Regions from separate parts of the Stenotrophomonas pictorum JCM 9942 genome, predicted to be linked through region 1. Evidence: predicted binding sites of a transcription regulator. Region 1 holds the regulator's gene; the other holds the start of a gene.

Region 1 (10,872 bases):
GCTGGCCGGGGCATGGGCCGGGTCGGTGCCGGCGGAGACCGCATCGAGCATCGACTGCAGCCAGTCCAGCGATTGCTGGGCGGCATCGAAATGATGGGCCAGCAATTGGGCCTTGCCGGACCGGGCCATGCCCAGGGTTTCTTCTGCCGCATGGCACAGCTCGACCATCGGCGTGATCGACAGGAAGCCGGCGCCGCCCTTGAGCGTGTGGAAACCGCGGAACACCACATTGAGCTGGTCGGCATCCTGCGGGGCCTGTTCCAGCGCCACCAGTTGCTCGCCGAGGCGATCGAGGATTTCCTGCGCTTCAAGGATGAAGTCGGCGGCGATGTCGTCGGCAAAAGCACTCATGTGTTTACAGCCCCAGATCCGAGAGCAGGTCGTCAGCGTCATGCTGGGAGACGGCGTGGCGGTCCAGGCCGCTGACCGCCGGGCCAGCCAGCCCGGCATTGCGCGCGTCTTCCTCCGGTGGCGGCAGCCCCAGCGCACCGAAGCCTTCGTGCACGCGGCGGACGATGCCGACCACGCGACGGATGATCTGCCCGGTCAGGTCCTGGTAGCTCTGGGTCAGCGCCACCTCGGTGAGGTTGTGGCGGATGCGGTCCAGGATCACGTCCTGTCCGGGATTCAGGCCTTCGGCGCGCAGCTGTTCGGTCAGCGTGCGGCATTCCTCGGCCAGGTCCAGCGTGCGATGGGTCGCTTTTTCGGTCATCTCGACCACGTGGTCCAGGCGCGCGCAGGCATCGTCCAGTTCGCCGGCATCGGTGGTGATGCTGGGCAGTTCGCCCAGCGCCTGGCCCAGTTCGCGGGCCAGCCGGCCCAGGCCGGCCATCATCGGCTGGGTGCGCAGCGCGGCCAGCGCGTCGATCTCGCGACGCCAGCCGGCTTCGTCACCGCTCTCCAATGCGGCCAGTGCATCCTGCAGGCGCTGGATCAGGGCGCTCTTGTCGCCCAGGGTTTCGCTGTGACCGGCCATCAGGCGCTCGCCGCCAGACGCTCGAAGATCTTGCCGAGCTTTTCTTCCAGGGTCTGCGCGGTGAACGGCTTGATGATGTAGCCGTTCACGCCGGCCTGGGCCGCTTCGATGATCTGTTCGCGCTTGGCCTCGGCGGTGACCATCAGCACCGGCAGGGTCTTGAGCCTGGCGTCGGCGCGGATCGCCTTGAGCAGCTCGATACCGGTCATTACCGGCATGTTCCAGTCGGTGACAACGAAATCGAACGGCTGGCTCTGCAGCAGCGACAGCGCCGCATGCCCGTCCTCGGCTTCCGCGGTATTGGTGAAGCCCAGGTCGCCGAGCAGGTTCTTGACGATGCGGCGCATGGTCGAGAAGTCATCGACGATCAGGATGCGCATGTTCTTGTTCAAAGGGCTTTCCTCTTCATGGTTCCTCGAGTCCGGCGTCTGCCGCCTCGAATATCTTCAATCGGCCGCGCAGGCGCAGCGTGGCCTGGCCGTGGATCTGGCAGACACGCGATTCGCTGACACCCAGTACCGCGCCGATTTCCTTCAGGTTCAATTCCTGCTCGTAGTAGAGCGAGAGCACCAGCTGTTCGCGCTCGGGCAATTGGGCGATGGCCTTGCCCAGTTCGGCGCCGAACTGGCTGCGTTCGAGCATCTGCTGCGGGGTCGGGCCGCCGCTGGCCGGCGTGTCCAGCTCGCCCTGGTCCTCGATCCGCGATTCCAGGCTCAGCACCTGGCCACGCGAGGCGTCTTCGATCAGCCGCATGTACTCGGGCAGCGGGATGTCCATGGCCTCGGCCACCTCGGTGGCGCTGGCGGCACGGCCGCTGGCCTGCTCCAGCCGGCGGATGGTACCGGCCGCTTCACGGGCACGCCGGTGCACCGAGCGTGGCACCCAGTCGCCGCGCCGGATCTCGTCGATCATCGAGCCGCGGATGCGGATCGAGGCATAGGTCTCGAACGATGCTCCCTGGTCGGCATCGTAGCTGCGCGATGCTTCCAGCAGACCCATCATGCCTGCCTGGATCAGATCGTCGATCTCCACGCTGGCCGGCAGGCGCGCGGCCATGTGATGGGCGATGCGGCGTACCAGGTCCGCGTGCTGGGCGATGCAGTCATTGCTGCTGGCGCGTTGCACTTCACGGTACTGGGCGGCGGGATTCATGCAGGCACCCCGCGCTGGATGATGCGTTCCAGGAAGAACTCGACGCCGCCGCGGGCTTCGGTCGGGGCTTCCCAGCGCGAGGTTCGCAGCGCGATTTCCTGGAGGGCCAGCGCGGCCGGCGAAGACGGATACGCCTTCACCACCGGCTGCTGGCGCTGCACCGACAGGCGCAGCCAGTCGTCCTGCGGCACGCAGCCCAGGTAGTTCAGCGATACATCCGCCAGGAACTTGTCGCACACGCGCACCAGCTTCTCGTACAGCACGCGGCCTTCGTTGGGGTCGCGCACCATGTTGGCCACGACCTGCATGCGGTCCACACCGCGTTCGCGCGAGAGCACCTTGATCAGCGCATAGGCGTCGGTGATCGAGGCCGGTTCGTCGCAGACCACCACCACTGTGTCCTGCGCGGCCTGGCAGAAGGTCAGCACGCTGTCGGTGATGCCGGCGGCGGTGTCGATGATCATCACGTCCAGCTCGCGTTCGAGCTCGGAGAACACGTTGACCAGACCGACATGCTCGGCCGGCTGCAGCTCGGCCATGTGCCGGCGACCGGATGCGGCCGGCACCACCAGCACGCCGTTGGGGCCTTCGATGATCACCTCGTCCAGCGTGCAGCGCCCGGCAACCAGGTCGGCCAGGGTGTGCTTGGGCTGCAGGCCCAGGATCACGTCGATGTTGGCCAGGCCCAGGTCGGCGTCCAGCAGCAGGGTGCGTTTGCCCATGCCGGCCAGGGCGACGGCCATATTGGCCGAGACGTTGGTTTTACCCACGCCGCCCTTGCCGCCGGTGATCGCAATCGTGCGTACCGGACCGGCCGGCTCGCGACGCGTGGCCGAAAGCGGGAAGGTGTTGGTCAGTTGGGCGTACTCACGCGACGGCATTGTTGGACTCCAGGTTGCAGGGCATATCGGCCGCGCGGCGCAAATCTTCAAGGCGAAGTACAAGATTCGCCGCCGAGGCGCGATGCAGGTCCTCCGGCACGTCCTGGCCGTCGGTCACCCAGGTGATCGGCAGGTTGTGGTCCACCGCCACCGACAGCGCCGAACCGAACCGGCCGGTCTCATCGAGCTTGGTCAGCACCAGCCCCTGCGGATTGGCGGCGCCGAAGCGGCGTACCACCTCGTCCATGTCCTGGAAACTGGTATTGGCAGGCAGTACCAGCAAGGTGCGGATCTGGCCGGCGGCGCGCAGCCACTGCAGCTGGGCGGCCAGGGCGCGGTCGCGCTGGCCCAGGCCGGCGGTGTCGATCAGCACCAGCTTGTAGTCGGCCAGGCGCTCCAGCAGCTGGTTGAGATTGGTGCCGCTGTTGGCCTCGTGCACGGCCACGCCGAGCTGGCGGCCGAAGCCGTAGAGCTGCTCGCGGGCGCCGATGCGCTGGGTGTCGGTGGTGACCAAGGCCACGTCGCGGGCGGCGTGGGCTTCGGCAAAACGCGAGGCCAGCTTGGCGATGGTGGTGGTCTTGCCGGCGCCGGTGGGGCCGACCAGGGCGATGACGCCGCCGCTTTCGATCGGGTCGATCGGCGCGATCGGCAGCTTCTTCGAGACCAGCCCCAGCATCAGGCCACGGGCGCGGGCCGGATCGGTCTCCAGCGGAATCTGCATGACCACGTCCCGGGCCAGACCGGCGTCGAAGCCGTATTCGTCCATCAGGTCCAGCGCGCTGGCCCGCACGGTGCTGCCGCGCAGGCGCTCATCGGTGAAGCGGTTCATCTCGCGCTCGATCAGCTGGCGCATGCCGGCCACTTCCTGGCGCAACTCGCGCATCTGCGCATCGTCGTGCGGGGCCGGGCTGGCCACGGCGACCAGCGCCGGGCCGGCCGCCGCCGTGGAGATGGCAGGTGCCGCGGCCGGTTCCGGCAAGGCCGACCGCTGTGGCGGGGTCGCCGGCGTGCTGGCAGCTTCTGCAGCGGGCGCCACTTCAAAGGTGGGCTCCGCCGCGGGTTCCAGCGGTGGATCGATCAGGAAATTGGCGCGGTTGAGCGCTGGCACCGGCGCGGCCTGCAGCGGCTGCGAGGCGGCAACGGCAACCGGCTGCCTGGCGCTGCCCGGCGCGAGGAAGACCGGCACCACCGGTTCGTCATCACACGGCGGCAGCGTGGCGAACGTCTGCGGCGGCAGCACTGTCGCTGCCGGGGCGGGTTCCGGGCGCGGCTGCAGCATCGCGGCGAAACGGCCGCGGGCGGGCAGGTCGGTGGTGCTCTCGATGGAGCGGCCGGTGGCGCCCACGGCCGAGCGGGCCAGCGCGGCCACGGCCGAGGTGGTGGGGATGACGGCCTCCGGCTCCGGCGCCTTGCGGCGGGTCACGGCGGCCATGATCGCTTCGGCGGCACTGCGCGGCTTGGGCGGCGCCGGCGGGGCCGGGCGTGCGGCTTCCAGTGCGCGCTGCACCACGGCTTCGTCGTAGCTGGCGGCCGCCACGATCTCGACACCTTCCTCGATCCGCCGGTTGGACAGGATCACGGCATCCGGGCCGTGCTCCTTGCGCACCAGGTTCATGGCCGTACGCATATCGGCGGCGACGAAACGTTTGATTTTCATGCTGTGGTACCGGGAATTGGAGTGCGGTTGCAAGGAAGGCGAGGGGGCGTTGGCAATGTCATGCATGGCGGGAGGTGCTCCTTCGTCCTTCATTGCTGCGGATAGGGTTCAGATGTCTGTTTTCCGTCGCGGGTGCCGGTTTCCAGTGCCTCAACTGATCGTGCCGACCAGTTTCAGGCGCTTGTCTTCCGGCACTTCGCTGTAGGCCAGCACCGACAGCGAGGGCACGCTGTGGCGGACCATCCGGGCGAGTGCGGCACGGACCGGGCCTGGTACCAGCACCACCGCCGGCTCGTTGCGCGCCTCCTGCTTGCCCACACATTCGGCAAGACTTTGATGGAGGCGTTCGGCGAGACCCGGTTCCAGTGCGGCACCATTGCCTTGCGTGGATTCCTGCAAGACCCGTTCCAATTGCGGGTTGAGGGTGAACACCGGCAGCTCGGCCGACATTCCGGCGATCTCCTGCACGATGAAACGGCCCAGCGCGTTGCGCACGGCGGCGGTAAGGATGGCCGGGTCCTGGGTCTGCGGGGCGTTCTCCACCAGGGCCTCGGCGATCTTGCGCAGCTGCCGTACCGGGATGCGCTCGGTGAGCAGGTTCTGCAGCACGCGGGCGACCACGGAAATCGGCAGCGCCTTGGGGGTGAGATCTTCCACCAGCTTGGGCGCGCTCTTGGCCAGCGTGGCCAGCAGCTGCTGCACTTCCTCGTGGCCGAGCAGCTCGGGCGCGTGTTCGCGGATCAGGTGCGACAGGTGCGTGGCGACCACGGTGGCCGGGTCGACCACGGTGTAGCCCATCGACTCGGCATGGGCGCGCTGGTGTGGCTGGATCCAGGTCGCGTCCAGGCCGAACGCCGGGTCCTTGCCGGGAATACCGTCCAGCTGGCCCAGTGCGCTGCCCGGATCCAGCGCCAGTTCGCGGTCGGGATGGATCTCGGCGCTGGCCACCGGCACGCCGTGGATCAGCAGCCGGTAGCCGGTCGCCGGCAGCTCCAGGTTGTCGCGGATATGCACCGAGGGAATCAGGAAGCCGACATCCTGGGTGAGCTTGCGGCGTACGCCCTTGATGCGCGCCATCAACTCGCCGCCCTGGGCCTTGTCCACCAGCGGAATCAACCGGTAGCCGACTTCCAGACCCAGCGGATCGATCGGGCGCAGTTCGTCCCAGGTCAGCTCGGCGGTAGGGGCCGGCTGCGGCGGGGACAGGCCCGGGATGTCGCCGGGCACGGTGGCCGGATCGGCGCCGCTGGCGGCCGCGGCGCCGTCACGTTTCCAGAACTTCCAGGCCAGGAAGCCGAGAATCGCCGCCAGCGTCAGGAAGGCGACGTTGGGCATGCCCGGCACCAGGCCGACCAGGCCGATGATGCCGGCGGCGATGGCCAGGGCACGGTACTGGCCGAACACCTGGCCCATCATCGCCTGGCTCATGTCCTGCTTGCGCGAGGCGCGGGTGACCAGCAGTGCGACCGCGCTGGACACCAGCAGCGCCGGCAGCTGCGCGACCAGGCCGTCACCGATGGACAGCAGGGTGTAGGTGGCGGCCGCGTCGCCGAACGGCATGCCGTGCTGCAGCACGCCAACGGCCAGGCCGCCGAGCAGATTGATGAACAGGATCAGGATGCCGGCGATCGCATCGCCGCGGATGAACTTGTTGGCGCCATCCATCGCACCGTAGAAATCGGCTTCCTCGCGGACTTCCTCGCGACGGATCTTGGCTTCCTCGCGCGTCAGCAAACCGGCGTTGAGGTCGGCATCGATGGCCATCTGCTTGCCGGGCATGGCATCGAGGGTGAAGCGTGCGGCCACTTCGGACACGCGTCCGGCGCCCTTGGTGATGACCACGAAGTTGATGATGGTCAGGATCGCGAACACCACGATGCCGACGGCATAGTTGCCGCCGATCACGAATTCGCCGAACGAGGCGATCACCTTGCCGGCCGCCTCGTGGCCGTTCTGGCCATTGAGCAGGATCACCCGGGTGGAGGCCACGTTCAGTGCCAGCCGCAGCATCGTGGTGATCAGCAGCACGATCGGGAAGATGGTGAAATCCAGCGGCCGCTGCACATAGACCACCGCCAGCAGCACCATCAGCGAAATGGCGATGTTGAAGGTGAACAGTGCATCCAGCACCGGCGCGGCCAGTGGCATCACCACCATCGCCAGCAGTGCCAGCACGATCAATGGCGTTCCCAGCCCGTTGCGCATCATCTCCAGCGCCCGGCGCACCCCAAACGGCATCGATTGCACGCTCATGGCGTGCCTGCCTTGCCGAATTCATCCACCTCGAACGGCGGTTGCGCGGGCATGGGTCCGGTGCGCCACTGGCGCAGCTGGTAGACGTAGGACAGGACCTGGGCAACAGCCGAATACAGTCTCACGGGAATTTCCTTGCCGAGTTGCCCTTCTCTATACAAGGCGCGTGCCAAAGGCGGAGCGGAGACGATGGCGACCTTGTTGCCGTCGGCCACCTGGCGAATGCGCAGGGCCAGCTCATCGACACCGCGGGCCACCACCGTCGGCGCGTTCATGCGGCCACCTTCGTACTTCAGTGCCACCGCGTAGTGGGTCGGGTTGACCACGACGACGTCGGCGCTGGGCACCGCTTCCATCATCCGCCGCTGCGACAGCTGCATCTGCATCTGGCGGATGCGGCCCTTGATCTCGGGGCTGCCTTCGCTTTCCTTGAGCTCGCGCTTGAGCTCCTCGCGGGTCATCTTCAGCTTCCGCAGCCAGTTCCACTTCTGGTACGGCGCGTCGATGGCCGCCAGCAGGCACATCGCCCCGGCGGTGGCCAGCAGCAGCTGCAAGGTGAAGCCGAACCCGCTGCTGGCCGCGCTCTCCAGCGGCATGCGCAGCAGCCCGCGCAAGCGGTCCATGCCATGCCACATGCACAGCCCGGCGGCGGTGCCGACGAATACGATCCGCAACAGGGACTTGGCCAGTTCGGCCAGGGCTTCCGGGCCGTACTGCCGCTTGAGCCCGTTCATCGGATTGAGCCGGTTGAAATCCGGCATCAGCGCCTTCTGCGAGACGCGCAGGCCCCCCATCACCACCGGGGCCACAAAGCTGGCCAGCACGCACACCAGGATCAGCGGTGAAATGGCCACCATCAACTTCAACAGGAGCCAGCCGGCGTGCCCGAACAGCGCGTCAGGGTTGCGGAACAGCGCCGCCTCCGGGGTCAGGGCACCACGCAACCAGCTGCGGGTGCCACTGCCGATGGTGCCGGCCATCGCGTAGATGGCCAGCACGCCCGCGCTGAACACCGCGGCGGTGGCCAGCTCGCGCGAACGCGGGATATTGCCCTGTTCGCGGGCGTCGCGCAGGCGTTTTTCGGTGGGAAGTTCGGTCTTTTCGCCGGACTGGTCGTTCTCGGACATCACGCGGCACGGAAGGGGAGCTTACTGTCTCCGTGCAAGAAGCGTTCCGCTGGCCGCGGCGCTCAGGGTTCGCTGTGGTCCACCGCCGGAAGCGCCACGCCGCCATGCAGCCGCATGAAGCTTTCGGCACTGACCGGCTGGCCGAGCTGGTTGCCTTGCAGGTAGTCGCAGCCCAGACGCTCGATATAGGTACGCTGGCCCTGCGTTTCTATGCCCTCGGCGACGACGTCCATGTTCAGCGCATGGCCCAGCGCGATGATGGCCGAGATGATCACCACATCCTCGTCGCTCTCCTCCACCGCCAGGATGAAGGCCCGGTCGATCTTCAACTCGGTGGCGGGCAGGCGCTTGAGCTGCAGCAGGCTGGAGTAGCCGGTACCGAAGTCGTCGATGGAAATGCCGATACCCAGCGCCGCCAGCGCGCGCAACGAGGTGGAGGTGGTGTCGGCATCGTGCATCACCACGCTTTCGCTGATTTCAAGGATCAGGCGCGAGGGGTGCAGTCCGTTGTGCTCCAGGATCTGGCGGACCTGGCCAAGCAGCTGGCCCGAACCGAGCTGGCGGCTGGACAGGTTGACCGATATCCGCCAGTCCTGGTGACCGGCATCCTGCCAGCTGCGCATCTGCCGGCAGGCCTCGTTCAACACCCACTGGCCCAGCGGCTCCATCAGGTCGTGCTGCTCGGCCAGCCGGATCACCCGTTCGCACGGGATCAGGCCATGTTCGGGATGGCGCCAGCGCAGCAGCGCTTCGGCCCCGCCGACACGGCCGCTGTTGGCATGGATGCGAGGCTGGTAATGCAGCAGCAGTTGCGGCGTGCCGATGGCCGAGCGCAGGTCCGCGAGCAGGCGGATATCCTGCTCGACGCTGCCCTTCATCCACTCGGCATAGACCGCGTGGATGTTGCGCCCGGCCTGCTGCGCGTGGCGCATCGCGATCTCCGACAGCGATACCAGCGACTGGCCGGCCTCGGTGTCGGCGCTGAGAAGGGCCACGCCGATACTGCAGGTCACGCGCATGTCGCGGCCGCCCACGCGCAGGGTGTTGATCGCGGTGATGACGCGCTCGGCCAGTCGTCTGGCCGCCGGCTCGTCCTCGATCGGCGTGGCGATCACGAACTGGTCGCCCCCGAGCCGGGCGACCAGATCCCCGGCGCACATCAGCTGCCTGAGGCGTTCGGACACGCCTACCAGGACGGTGTCTCCGACATGATGGCCGAAGGCGCCGTTGATCTGGCGCAACTCGTCCAGATCCAGCGAGAGCACGGCCAGGCTGTGGCCGGCGTCGCGGGCGCTGGCGATCTGCTGGTCGATCCGTTCAAGCGCCCGCTGGCGGTTGGGCAGGCCGGTCAGCGGGTCGTGCAGGTTGGCGTGGAACAGCTCCTTGCGCGCGTCGTCCAGCGAGGCGGCCAGCATCGAGTTGCGCAGGTGCAGCAGCCGGCTCCGGGTACGTTGTTCCAGCAGCGAGACCAGCAGCGTCACGCCGATCACCGCGACCGATACCACCACCACGAAGGCGGCCAGCCATTCGGTTGGCAGCCCGCCCGTACCGGCCGCGGCGCAGACACTGCCCTCGGCAAAATGCGCCGCGGCCATGCCGGTGTAGTGCATGCCGACGATCGCCAGCCCCAGCACGATAGCGGCGGCCAGACGCGCCGGCAGCGGGTGGTCGCTGGCGCGCAGGCGGAAGGCGATGAACAACGCGCTCCAGGAGGCGGCAACGGCGATCACGATGGACAGCGCGAACCAGAAACGGTCGTACTCGATCTGCGGATGCATGCGCAGGGCGGTCATGCCGAGGTAATGCATGCAGGCGATGCCTATTCCCATCAGCAGCGCGCCCAGCGCCAGCCGCAGATGCGGCAGGGTCGGGCGCGAGACCAGCCACAGCGCGAACAGCGCGCTGGCGATGGCCACCAGCAGCGATTGCAGCGTCAGCCACAGGTCATAGCCCACCGGGATTGGCAGGCGGAAGGCGAGCATGCCGATGAAGTGCATCGACCAGATACCCGCACCCATCGCGCCGCTGCCGGCCAGCAGCCACAGCGCGGCGCTGCGGCGGGAATCGGCGACGGACACGCGGGCGGCCATGTCCAGCGCCGTGTATGACGCCAGAATGGCGACCAGAACTGAAAGCACGACGAACAACGGGTTATAGCTGCCGACGAGCATCAGGACCCCTCCGGAGATGGCGCACCGCACCGTCCCGGTGCGAGGTGGCAGGCAGCTCCGCTGTCACGGCAGTACCCGCGCGGCTCCCAGACTACCTACACCATGGGGGGGGGAAGCAAGAGGCGGGCGTATCGGCGCGGCAAAAAGGGCCTCGGCCGGTCCGGATCAGCCGGTGACCTGGCGGGCGGTATCGAAGGCGGTGTCGAGCAGGCGTTGCACCGGCGGTCCCATTTCACCGGCCAGCAGCGCCAGCAGCAGCATGCCCAGCAGCAGGGATACCGGCAGGCCCAACTGGATCGGGTTCAACGCCGGGGCCGCGCGGGCCAGCACGCCGAAGGCCAGATTGACCGCCAGCATGGCCACCGTCAGCGGCAACGCCAGCGTCAGTGCGCCACGGAAGATCTGCAATGCGAGGGTGGGCGCCAGCGCCGCCATGGCGTGCGGATCGGGCAGGGCGGTGCCGATGGGCAGGGCCTTGTAGCTGTCCATCAACAGGGAAATCAGCGCCAGGTGGCCATTGGCGGTGAAGAACAGCAGGCCGAACAGCAGGTAGAACCATTGCCCGATCACGCCGGAGCTGCCGCCGCGCATCGGATCGTTCATCTGCGCAAACGCCAGCCCGGTGCCCTGCGCGACCATTTCGCCGGCCATCGCG
Region 2 (10,872 bases), on a different contig from region 1:
CGGGCCTGGAGCTGGGTGTGGCCCGAAAGCCCCGTGCTGGTCTACCCCGCGCCGGAAACGCCCGCCCATCCGCTGCCCGACAGCAGCGACGGCGCCACCCGCACCCGTATCCATCCGCTCGGCGAGGAACTGCAACAGCTGCGCCCGTACCGGCAGGGCGACGCCATGCGCACCATCGCCTGGAAACACTCCGCACGCCGCGATGGCCTGCTGGTACGCGAGTACGAGCGCCCCGCCGGTGCGGAACTGGTGCTGGACTGGGCCACCCTGGGCGCGTTGCCGTATGAGTGGCGCATCGCCCGCCTGGCACGCTGGGTGGACGACGCCGAGCGCGAAGGCCGCCGCTATCGTCTGCTGCTGCCCGACGCCGCACCGATCGGCCCGGGCAGCGGTGATGCACATCGCCACCAGTGCCTGAGGGCGTTGGCCCTGATGCCGCCGGCATGAAGACCAGCCCACCACTGGACGCCCCCACCCGGGGCTGGGCACTGCTGACCACCGCCCTGGCCCTGCTGCCCCTGCTGCTGCAGCTGCCGGCAGTGCTGGCCGTCGGCTATGCGATCGCCGCCATCGCCGTGGCGGCACTAGCGTGGCGCCACACGGTTCCCATGTCGCTGCGGCTGCTGCTTATCGCCGTCATGCTGGTGGCCATCTACTGGCAGATGGGTCCGCGCCCGGGCCGCGACAGCGGCTGCGCCCTGCTGGCGGCGATGCTGGCGATCAAATCCAGTGAACTGCGCACGCTGCGCGATGCCCGCAGCCTGCTGGGCTTCGCCCTGTTCGCGCCATTTTCGGCATTTCTGCTGGACCAGGGCCCGGGCACCCTGCTGCTGGCACTGGCTGCCGTGATCAGCACCCTGCTTAGCCTGCAGCGTATCGCGGATGGTGAAGCCGGGCGCGCCTCTGCGGCGATCACCCAGCAACTGCGCGTGGTAGGCCGCTTGATGGTCGTCGCCCTACCGCTGGCGCTGGCCGCGTTCTGGCTGGTACCGCGCCTGCCCACGCCACTATGGGGTATTCCCGAACGCGCGGTCGGACGCCCGGGTCTTTCGGACACGATGCAGCCGGGCGAGTGGATCGACCTGATGGCCGATGACAGTCCGGCCTTGCGGGCGCAGTTCTTCGGTCCGGTGCCGGCGGCGAGTCAGCGTTACTGGCGCGGCCCGGTGCTGACCCGTTTTGACGGGCGCGCCTGGACGCGGCTGGACAGCCAGCGCCACACCGCCGCCCCCCGCCTTGTGGCCGCCGATGTCCGCTGGGACTACCAGATCGAATACGAGCCTACCGAACGCCGCCAGCTGGTTGCACTGGACCTGCCGACCACCGCGCCGGCGGATACCCAACTGGATGCCGATTACAGCCTGACCAGCCGACGCCCGCTGACCGCGCTCACGCGCTGGCGCCTGCAGTCCACCAGCTACCGCCAGTTCCAGCCGGACCTGCCGCCGCTGTTGCGCCAGCAGGCGCTGCAGCTGCCACCCGGCTTCAACCCGCGCACGCAGGCATTGGGACGGCAATGGCGCAGCGAGGCCGGCGGCGACGAGGCCGCCATCGTGCAGCGCGCCTTGCAATGGATCACCGGCGAGTTCGCCTACACCCTGGAAACGCCGCTGGCCGGCCGGCACAGCGCCGATGAATTCCTGTTCGAACAGAAGGCCGGCTTCTGCGAGCACTTCAGCTCGGCCTTCGTGGTGCTGATGCGCAGCGCCGGCATCCCCGCGCGGGTGGTCACCGGCTATGCCGGCGGGGTGCGCAACCGTTTTGGCGACTACTGGGTCGTGCGCAAGATGGACGCGCATGCCTGGAGCGAAGTGTGGCTGTCCGGGCGCGGCTGGGTACGCGTGGACCCCACCGCCGCCGTCGCCACGGAACGGATCTATGACACCCTCGAAGACCGTCTCGGCCGAGCCAATGCCGGCGGCTTCGACGTCGCCGGGCAATGGAACCAGCTGGCCCAGCTCGGCGACTGGATGCGCCGTGGCTGGAATGACATGGTGCTGTCCTTCGATGCCAGACGGCAGCAGCAGCTGCTGCGTCCACTGGGCATCGAGCGTCTGCAGCCGGCGCAACTGATCGCGCTGTTCGCGGTGCTGGCGCTGCTGACGGTCGGTGCGATGATCCGGCTGCTGGCCCGCGGCGAACGCGAGCGCGACCCGCTGCTGCGTGCCTGGCACCGCCTGGGCGCCCGCTATACCCGGCTCGGCCTTGCCCGTGAGCCCCACGAATCCGCTACCGCCTGGGCACAAAGGGTCGAGGAAAAACATCCCGGCAGCGACCTGCCATTACTCAGCCAACGTTTCAGCGATGCGCGTTACGCTGGCGCCCAGTCCGACCTCGCTTCACTATTGGCAGACCTGCGCAGGCATCGCCCGAAACCCGGAGCACGAACATGAAGACCCGCATTTTCCTCACCCTTGCCGCCAGCCTGGTACTGGCCGGCTGCGCGACCGCTCCCAAGCCGCTGCAAGGGCAGTTCAGCACCGTCTCGCCGCGTGATTCGGTGGCCCAGAAGCAGACCGGTACGCCGGTGCGCTGGGGCGGTCGCATCATCGAAACGCTGCCGGGACAAGGCGAGACCTGCTTCCAGATGATCGCCCGCCCGCTCAATGGCAGCGGCCGCCCGAGCAGCACCTCGGCTGACGCCAGCGACGGCCGTTTTATCGCCTGCCGTGCGGGCTTCTATGATCCGGCGGTGTTCGAGCCGGGCCGCGACGTGACCTTCATCGGTCGCATCGATGGCTACCAGACCACCAAGATCGGCGAGTACGACTATCCGCTGCCCAAGATCGCCGCCGACGTGGTCTATCTGTGGCCGGTGCAGCGCGAGGTGGAAGTGGTACCGGCCTACCCGTACGGCCCGTGGGGCCCGGGTTGGGGTCCTGGCTGGGGCTGGGGCTGGCGCGGCGGCTGGTGGTGATCCAGCCACGTGTGACCGAAAAACGCCGCCCGATGGGCGGCGTTTTCATTTCCGTAGTGCGTGCACCCCAGCGATCGGCACGGCCGGGGGCACCTGCAACTGCGGGAGTTCTATGCGTGCGCAGCGCGCGCCGGACCACTCCGCGCCCTGCTGCTCAGCCAGCGCCGAAACGCCCCAGTGGTGCACCGGCCAGCAGATGCAGATGGATATGGAACACGGTCTGCCCGGCATCCTCGCGGCAGTTCATCACGATGCGGTAGCCGTTCTCGGCAACCCCCTGCTGCCGTGCGTACGCGGCAGCGGCCAGGGCCAGTTTGCCGATCAGATGCGCCTGCGATGGCTGCAGGTCATCCAGGGTCGGGATGACCTCGTTTTTCGGGATGAAAAGCACATGCACCGGCGCCTGTGGCGCGATGTCCTGGAAACCCAGCACATCCTCATCTTCATAGACGATGGTGGCGGGAATCTCGCGGCGGATGATCTTGCCGAAAATTGTGTCGGTCATGCGACTTCTCTCTGCAGGAAACGGCCTACAGCTTAGCGCCTCATCCCGCGCTTATTCGCCGATTTCGCTGCGGCTGCCAAACGCGTGCGACAACGTGCCGCGATCCACGTACTCCAACTCGCCGCCCAACGGCAGGCCCTGCGCCAGCCGGCTCGGCCGCACCTTGTGGCGGCGGGCCAGCTGCGCCAGATAGTGCGCGGTGGCCTCACCTTCGACGGTCGAATTGGTGGCGATGATCAGCTCGGCAACCTCGCCCTGCGCCAAGCGCGCTTCGAGCTTGTCCAGCCCCAGCTCACGCGGACCGATGCCGTCCAGCGGCGACAGGCGCCCCTGCAACACGTAGTACACGCCGCGGTAACTGGTGGCATGTTCGATCGCCAGCCTATCGGCAGGTGATTCGATCACGCACAGCATCTGCCGCTCGCGACTGGCGCTGGCGCACACCGGGCATACCTCGGACTCACTGAAATCGCGGCACTGCGTGCAATGGCCGATCTTCTCGATCGCCTCGGCCAGCACTTCCGACAGCCGCTGACCGCCCTCGCGGGCGCGTTCCAGCACGTGATAGGCCATGCGTTGCGCGGTCTTCTGGCCGACGCCGGGCAGCACCCGGAAGGCTTCGATCAGTTGTTCCAGCAGCGGCAGGCTCATCGCGACAGGCTCCCTTCAAAACGAACGCGCGAAGCCTTCGAGGCTTCGCGACGTGGGCGACACATGTGCCGGGCAGCGCCGGCACGCGTCTGGTCAGAACGGCAGTTTCATGCCCGGCGGCAGTTTCATGCCGGCCGTGGCCGAGCCCATGCGGCTCTGCGATTCGACATCGATCTTGTTGGACGCATCGTTGAAGGCGGCCGCGATCAGGTCTTCCACCATTTCCTGGTCGGACAGCAGCGACGGATCGATGCGTACCTTGCGGCACTCCTTGGCGCCGGTCAGGGTGACGCTGACCATGCCGCCGCCGGCACTGCCGGTGACTTCCAGCTTGGCGATCTCTTCCTGGGCCTTCTGCAGGTTTTCCTGCATTTTCTGGGCCTGCTGCATCATTTGGGCGATATTGCCGCGCATAGTTGCTTACTCTTCAATGGGACGGATGGAATCGGCCACGACCCGGGCGCCCTGCTGGAGCAGCTGACGCACCTGGGGGTCGGCCATGAACACGGCTTCAGCCGCATTCTGGCGCTCACCGCGCTGACGGTCAGCGCGTTCGTGCAACGTCTCGGCCTGGACGTTGCCGGTTTCAATCACGATTTTCGGTGTGGTGCCCAGCGCCTGCGCCAAGGCCTGGGCCAAGGCCGTCAACGCACGCTCGGTCTGCAGGTACTCAAACCCCGGCAGCAGGCCCAACCGCAACACGCCGTGCTGGAAACTCACGAAGGCGCAGTTGGCCGCCAGCTCACGCGACGGCCCCGAAAGACCACTGTCCGCCACCAGGTCCAGCCACTGCTCGGCATTTTCCAGCGCGCGCACAGGGACATCCGGGCCACGCTCAACGGCATCAGCGACCGGCGGCACCACAGCGGGCGCAGCCACCGGCGCCTGGCGTACCGGTTCGGGTTCGGCCTGCGCCATCTCCATGGCCATGGCTTCATCACGCGCACGGGCATCGGCGGCCTCTATCGCCCAAGGCGGCAGATCGTCGGTGGATACGGGTTTCCCGGCGGGTACCTCCGGTGCCGACGGCCGCACGGGTTCAGGCACGGGCGCGGTCGTCGCCATCGCGACAGGGGGCGCCGGTGGGGGCGGCGCAACCGCCGGTGCCGGTTCGACAGGCCTTGCCACCGGCGGCGCTGGCGGCAATACGGGAGGCGCAGTGGCCATGGCCGGGGCTGCCGCGCCCGGAGCCATCGGCATCACGCTCTCGGGAACGGCCGGCACTACGCCGGCCGGACGGAACGCCAGCATCCGCAGCACCGCCATCTCAAAGCCGGCACGCGGACTCGGCGCCAGATGCAGGTCGCGACGGCCACTCAGTGCCATCTGGTACCAGAGCTGCACCACTTCCGGGCGCAGCCGCTGTGCGAAGGCGCCCGAATCGATCCCTTCACCAGGCACCACGGTCCCGGGCACCAGCTGCTGCACCTGGATGCGGTGCAGCCCCTCGGCCAGCGCATCGAGCACGCCGTTCCAGTCCGGCGAGAACTCTGCCAGCGTGGCCACCACCTGCAACAGGCGCGCACCATCTCCTGCGGCCAGCGCATCGAGCATGGCCGCCACCTGGGTGCGATCGACTGTGCCGAGCATGGCGCGCACCACGTCATCGCGCAGCGCGCCACCGGCATAGGCGATGGCCTGGTCCAGCAGCGACAGCCCGTCACGCAGCGAGCCATCGGCGGCGTGGGCCAGCTGCACAAGGGCGCTGTCGTCGAATTCGATGCCCTCGGCGGTCATGATCCGCATCATCTGCCCGCGGATCTGCTCCTGGTCCAAGCGCTTGAGGTTGAACTGCAGGCAGCGGCTGAGCACGGTCACCGGCAGCTTCTGCGGATCGGTGGTGGCCAGCAGGAATTTCACATGCTCTGGCGGCTCCTCCAGCGTCTTGAGCAGCGCGTTGAATGCCGCCTTGGACAGCATGTGCACTTCGTCGATCAGGTAGACCTTGTACTTGCCGCGCGAGGGCATGTACTGCGCGTTCTCGATCACTTCGCGCACGTCATCCACGCCGGTGTTGGACGCGGCGTCGATCTCCAGCAGGTCGATGTAGCGGCCCGAATCGATGTCCAGGCAGGCCGGGCACTGGCCGCATGGGTCGGCGCTGGTGCCCTGCTCGCAGTTCAGCGACTTGGCGAAGATGCGGGCGATCGTGGTCTTGCCGACACCGCGGGTGCCGGTGAACAGGAAGGCGTGGTGGACGCGACCACTGTCCAGCGCATTGCTGAGCGCGCGGACCACGTGTTCCTGGCCCACCAGCTCGGCAAAACGCTTCGGACGCCACTTGCGGGCAAGGACGAGATAGGACATCAGGCAACCGTCTTCATCTGAGGTCCCATTGTGCCATGCCCGGCCCCGCCAGCCGTATCCGGCGCCTGTCCCGGGCCAGTGCGCGCATGGCTCAGGTTCGCGTACGCGCGGCCGCTACCTCCGTAGTAACCCCCGGACAGCGACCCACGAGGGAATTCCTGCTGGCCGGCCCCCGATTCCACAAGGGAGAGGCCCGATGCGGATACGCAGGACAGGATTGACATCGATTGTGGCGCGCACCGCGCTGGTACTGGGCCTGGTGGCTGCCACCTGCTTCGCCGGGGCGGCCTGGCTGATCCAGCAGAAAGCGGCCGCCGTTCAGGAAGCCAGCGCACTCAATGAACTGGAGCAGCTGGCCCGCGCGGAGGCCGCCAAGGTGCGGGGCTCGGTCAACGAGCCGCTGTCGCGGGTGCGCGGGTTGGCCGACGCCACGTTGGCGCTCATGGAACGCGGCAACAGCTCGCGCGCCGAAGTTTCCGCCCTGGTGCGCCGCTATGCCGACGCCGACCCCGCGGTGCTGGGCTACTGGCTGGAATTCGAACCCGATGGCTTCGATGGCGCCGATGCCCGCTTCACACGCAGCTGGCCGGACGGCGAACCGGCGGACGACACGCTGAAGACGTTCGTCGCCGGTCTCTCCGAAGATCAGCGCATCAGCACCGATTCGGGGCGGCTGTCGCTGTACTGGACACGCGAGCCCTCCGGGCAGACCTCCCTGCAGGACGCGGTCGGCCCGGCAAACGACCTCCAGCTCGATGGCCCGGACGCGGAGAAATATTACGTGGCCGTGCGCGAACGCGGCGAGGAGCTGATGTTCGAACCCTACGCCGACGAGGTCTCCGGCAAGCAGGTGCTGATGACCAGCCTGATGGTGCCGGTCAAGGTCGACGGCCAGTTCCGCGGCGTGGCCGGCGCGGATATCGCACTGTCCACCATCCAGGCCGAATTGGCCAAGATCCGCCCCTACCAGCGCGGCGTGGTACGCCTGCTCTCGCCCACCGGGCAGGTGCTGGCTGCGCCGGAGCAGCAGAATCTGGGCAAGCCGTTCGCCGCGGATATGGGGCCGCTGCTGGCGCAGCTAGCCAAGGGCCAGATCGTCCGCCAGCGCACCTTCGACCCGACCGTGGGCGGTGAGGTGCTGCGCATCTATGTCCCCGTCACCGCCGGCCGTTCGCCCGATGCCTTCGCACTGATGGTGTCCGCACCGGTCGACGCGGTCATGGCCGGCGTGGTGGAGATCCGCAACCGGGTGATCCTGGTCGGTGTGGCCAGCGTGCTGCTGCTGGTGGTGGTCGTGGTGGTGTTGCTGCGCACGCTGGTGGGCACGCCACTGCGTGGCATCGTGCAGGGCGTGGACGCGGTGGCGGCCGGGCAACTGGACTATCCGATCAGCGCTGGGGGTGAGGATGAAGTCGGCCAGGTTTCGCGCGCCCTGCGCAAGATGCAGACCGATCTGAAGGCCCGCTTGGACAGCGAACGCGCGATCGCCGCCGAGAACCTGCGCGTGCGCATCGCCTTGGACAATGCCGGCACAGCCATGCTGATCGCCGACGCCCACGGCCAGGTCGCCTACGCCAACCCGGCGATGCAGCGGCTGCTGCAGCAGCATCGCGGTGAACTGGCGCAGCACCTGCCGCACGCGAACCTGGACCATCTCCAAGGCCAGACGCTGGCGCAACTGCAACCGGCAGGCGGCAACGATCCAGCCAAGGTCCAATCCACGCAGCAGAGCGAGCTGCGGTTTGGCACCGCGGTGTTCGCCCAGACCGTGGCTCCGGTGATCTCGGCCGAGGGCCAGCGGCTGGGCGTGGTGGTGGAATGGCGCGACCGCAGCCAGGAAGTGGCGGTGGAAGCGGAAGTGGCCGGCGTCATCGATGCCGCCGCCGCGGGCGACCTGTCGCAGCGGATCGACACTCTCGACAAGAGCGGCTTCTTCCGGCGCCTGGCCGAAGGTGTGAACAGCATGTTCGATACCAACGCCGCGACCATCGGCGATGTGCAGCGCGTGCTCGGCGCCCTGGCGCAGAGCGACCTGACCCAGCGCATCACGGCCGACTACCGTGGCGTGTTCGGGCGGATGCGCGATGACACCAACACCACCGTCGAGCACCTGACCGGCATCCTGCAACGTGTGCATGGCGCGGTCGATGCCATCAGCAGCGCCGCCCGCGACATCAACGCCGGCAACAACGACCTGGCCGCGCGCACTGAACAGCAGGCCGCCAACCTGGAGGAAACCGCCGCCTCGATGGAAGAGCTGACGTCCACGGTGAAAAACAACGCCGGCACCTCGCAGCAGGCCCGCCAGCTGGCAACCGGCGCGGCCGACATCGCCGCACGCGGCGGCACGGTGGTCGCGCAGGTAGTCGAGCAGATGGACGGCATCACCCATGCCTCGCGGCAGATCGAGAGCATCATCGGCGTGATCGACGGCATCGCCTTCCAGACCAATATCCTGGCGCTGAACGCGGCGGTGGAAGCCGCCCGCGCCGGCGAACAGGGCCGCGGTTTTGCTGTGGTCGCCAGCGAAGTGCGCTCGCTGGCGCAGCGCTCGACCGAAGCGGCACGGCAGATCAAGCAATTGATCGGCGATTCGGCGCAGCGGGTGGACCAGGGCGCGGTGCTGGTCAACGACGCCGGCCGCACCATGCAGGAGGTGGTCACCGCGGTGCGCCAGGTCAACGAGCTGATGGCCGAGATCTCGGCCGCCTCGCAGGAACAGAGCGCCGGCATCGAGCAGGTCAACCAGACCATCATCCACATGGACAATGCCACCCAGCAGAACGCGGCGATGGTGGAGGAAGCCACCGCCGCGGCCCATGCCCTGCAGGAGCAGGCCGACGAGCTGGCACAGATGGTGGCCGTGTTCCGTCTACCGTGAGCCCCGGCATATGGCCCCGGCGCAGATTCGACTTGTGGCCGCCGCCGCGACCCTATAGAATTTGCGCCCCTGCAGCGCCTTTACGGTTGCGGCAGGTCCGGAGAGGTGTCCGAGTGGTTGAAGGAGCACGCCTGGAAAGTGTGTAAGCGTCTAAACCGCGCTTCGGGGGTTCGAATCCCCCTCTCTCCGCCAGGTTCAAGAAAAAGGCCGCCCACCGGGCGGCCTTTTTCATATCCCTCTCCCAGTCGAGCCGCAGCGGCTTGATAGCTGTATCAGCTCAAGAGCATCGACAATCAGCAGCGCCGCGCCCATGCGCCCGGCATGGATCTGCTGGCCCAGCAAAACGATGCCGACCGCAAATGCACCGACCGCACCGATGCCGGTCCAGATCGTGCAAGCGGTACCCAGCCCGGCACATGGCCAAGGCCAGCCACCAGCAGCAGCTGGCGATCCTGCCGACCAGGGTGACAGTGCCGGGAACCCGCCGGGTGAATCCCTGCAACTGCCTCATCGTCAGCGCCCACACACTCTCCAGCCAAGCTGGCAATCAGCACATAGATCCAAGCGATCCGACCTGCGGGAAGGGGCCTGGCCGTCCGGGGGAGATTCCGAAGTTGGGAACAGGTCGTCTTCCCTGCGTGCGGCATTCCAGCCAATCACGGGGCTGCCGCAGCAGCCCACCTTGTGCGGGTTGCAGACGATTCAATGCATCTGCGGCTGGCTGTTGTGTCCCCGCATACGTTACAATCGCCGCGCGCTGCAGGGTTCGTGATCCGCAGCGCCCCTTCTGGAATACCCGCCGGCTGATATCCATCGCCCCGTTTTCCAGAAAGAGCTCAGGCCGCCGCAAGGCGGCCAACGTCTCTATGGTGGCCCCGTCGGCCCCTCGCGACGCTAGGTCGAAAATCCCGCCAGGGCCGGAAGGCAGCAACGGTATCGATCGACGCGGGCGCCGAGGTCAGCCGGCGGGGCCACCGCCTTTTTGGGCCACATCGCCGCGCGGCCTGTTCAGACCGGCGCCGCAGTGGCGGCGGTCGGCCCAGCCAGGACCACACATTCGCCCGGCATCGCCACGCGATGTCCGCGTGCGCGCAGCGCATCGCCATCGGCCGCACTGGCGTAGTGGTAGAGGATCATCCGCGCCTGCGTTGCCGCGTCGTATTCGCGTTCGAGATCATCCACCCCGGTATGCGAGGGATTGCCATGCAGGCCGCAATCATGGGCGATCAGCTCGCCGTCGGCCGCATAGCGCAGCAGCATCTCCGGAATCGGACGGGTATCCCCGCTCCACACCAGCGCCCCTTTCAGGCGCAGACCGTAGGCGGTTTCCGGCCAGTGATGGCGCACGGGGAACACCTCCAGCCGCACGCCGTCATGCCAGAACGCCTCACCGACGGCGATCAGCTGGAAGGCATCCCAGAAATTGGCACCGCCCTCGGCCAGCACATTCGGATAGTCGCCGATGCGCCTGTGCAGCAGTGGCAGCACCGTGGCCGGCACATACACGCGCACCGTGCCGCGCCGGCGCGGATTGAAATACGCATCGACGAACAAGCGCTCGAAGCCGGCCACGTGATCCAGGTGCACATGGGTGACAAACAGCGCATCGGG

Evidence for each region. Region 1 encodes FliA, which starts transcription of late flagellar genes. Its sites were predicted from a motif close to TAAAGTTTNNCNNNCNNNGGCCGATAA; they were not measured.
Region 2: ARC78_RS10800 (methyl-accepting chemotaxis protein) is a predicted target of FliA. The motif match lies at 6,472-6,498, and genes of this name have one in related genera.

The regions. Positions count from the first base shown of each region.
Region 1 is NZ_LLXS01000045.1:90,967-101,838, forward strand. It holds gene ARC78_RS13485 (chemotaxis protein CheA) at 1-351, opposite strand, end outside; gene ARC78_RS13490 (protein phosphatase CheZ) at 356-976, opposite strand; gene cheY (chemotaxis response regulator CheY) at 976-1,368, opposite strand; gene ARC78_RS13500 (RNA polymerase sigma factor FliA) at 1,382-2,128, opposite strand; gene ARC78_RS13505 (MinD/ParA family ATP-binding protein) at 2,125-3,009, opposite strand; gene flhF (flagellar biosynthesis GTPase FlhF) at 2,996-4,666, opposite strand; gene flhA (flagellar biosynthesis protein FlhA) at 4,817-6,919, opposite strand; gene flhB (flagellar biosynthesis protein FlhB) at 6,916-8,046, opposite strand; gene ARC78_RS13525 (putative bifunctional diguanylate cyclase/phosphodiesterase) at 8,109-10,217, opposite strand; gene fliR (flagellar biosynthetic protein FliR) at 10,383-10,872, opposite strand, start outside.
Region 2 is NZ_LLXS01000032.1:2,637-13,508, reverse strand. It holds gene ARC78_RS10835 (DUF58 domain-containing protein) at 1-447, shown strand, start outside; gene ARC78_RS10830 (transglutaminase TgpA family protein) at 444-2,393, shown strand; gene ARC78_RS10825 (Slp family lipoprotein) at 2,390-2,917, shown strand; gene ARC78_RS10820 (histidine triad nucleotide-binding protein) at 3,072-3,422, opposite strand; gene recR (recombination mediator RecR) at 3,474-4,073, opposite strand; gene ARC78_RS10810 (YbaB/EbfC family nucleoid-associated protein) at 4,167-4,487, opposite strand; gene dnaX (DNA polymerase III subunit gamma/tau) at 4,494-6,380, opposite strand; gene ARC78_RS10800 (methyl-accepting chemotaxis protein) at 6,598-9,261, shown strand; tRNA gene ARC78_RS10795 (tRNA-Ser) at 9,361-9,453, shown strand; gene ARC78_RS16950 (hypothetical protein) at 9,490-9,639, opposite strand; RNA gene ffs (signal recognition particle sRNA small type) at 10,137-10,233, shown strand; gene ARC78_RS10790 (MBL fold metallo-hydrolase) at 10,270-10,872, opposite strand, start outside.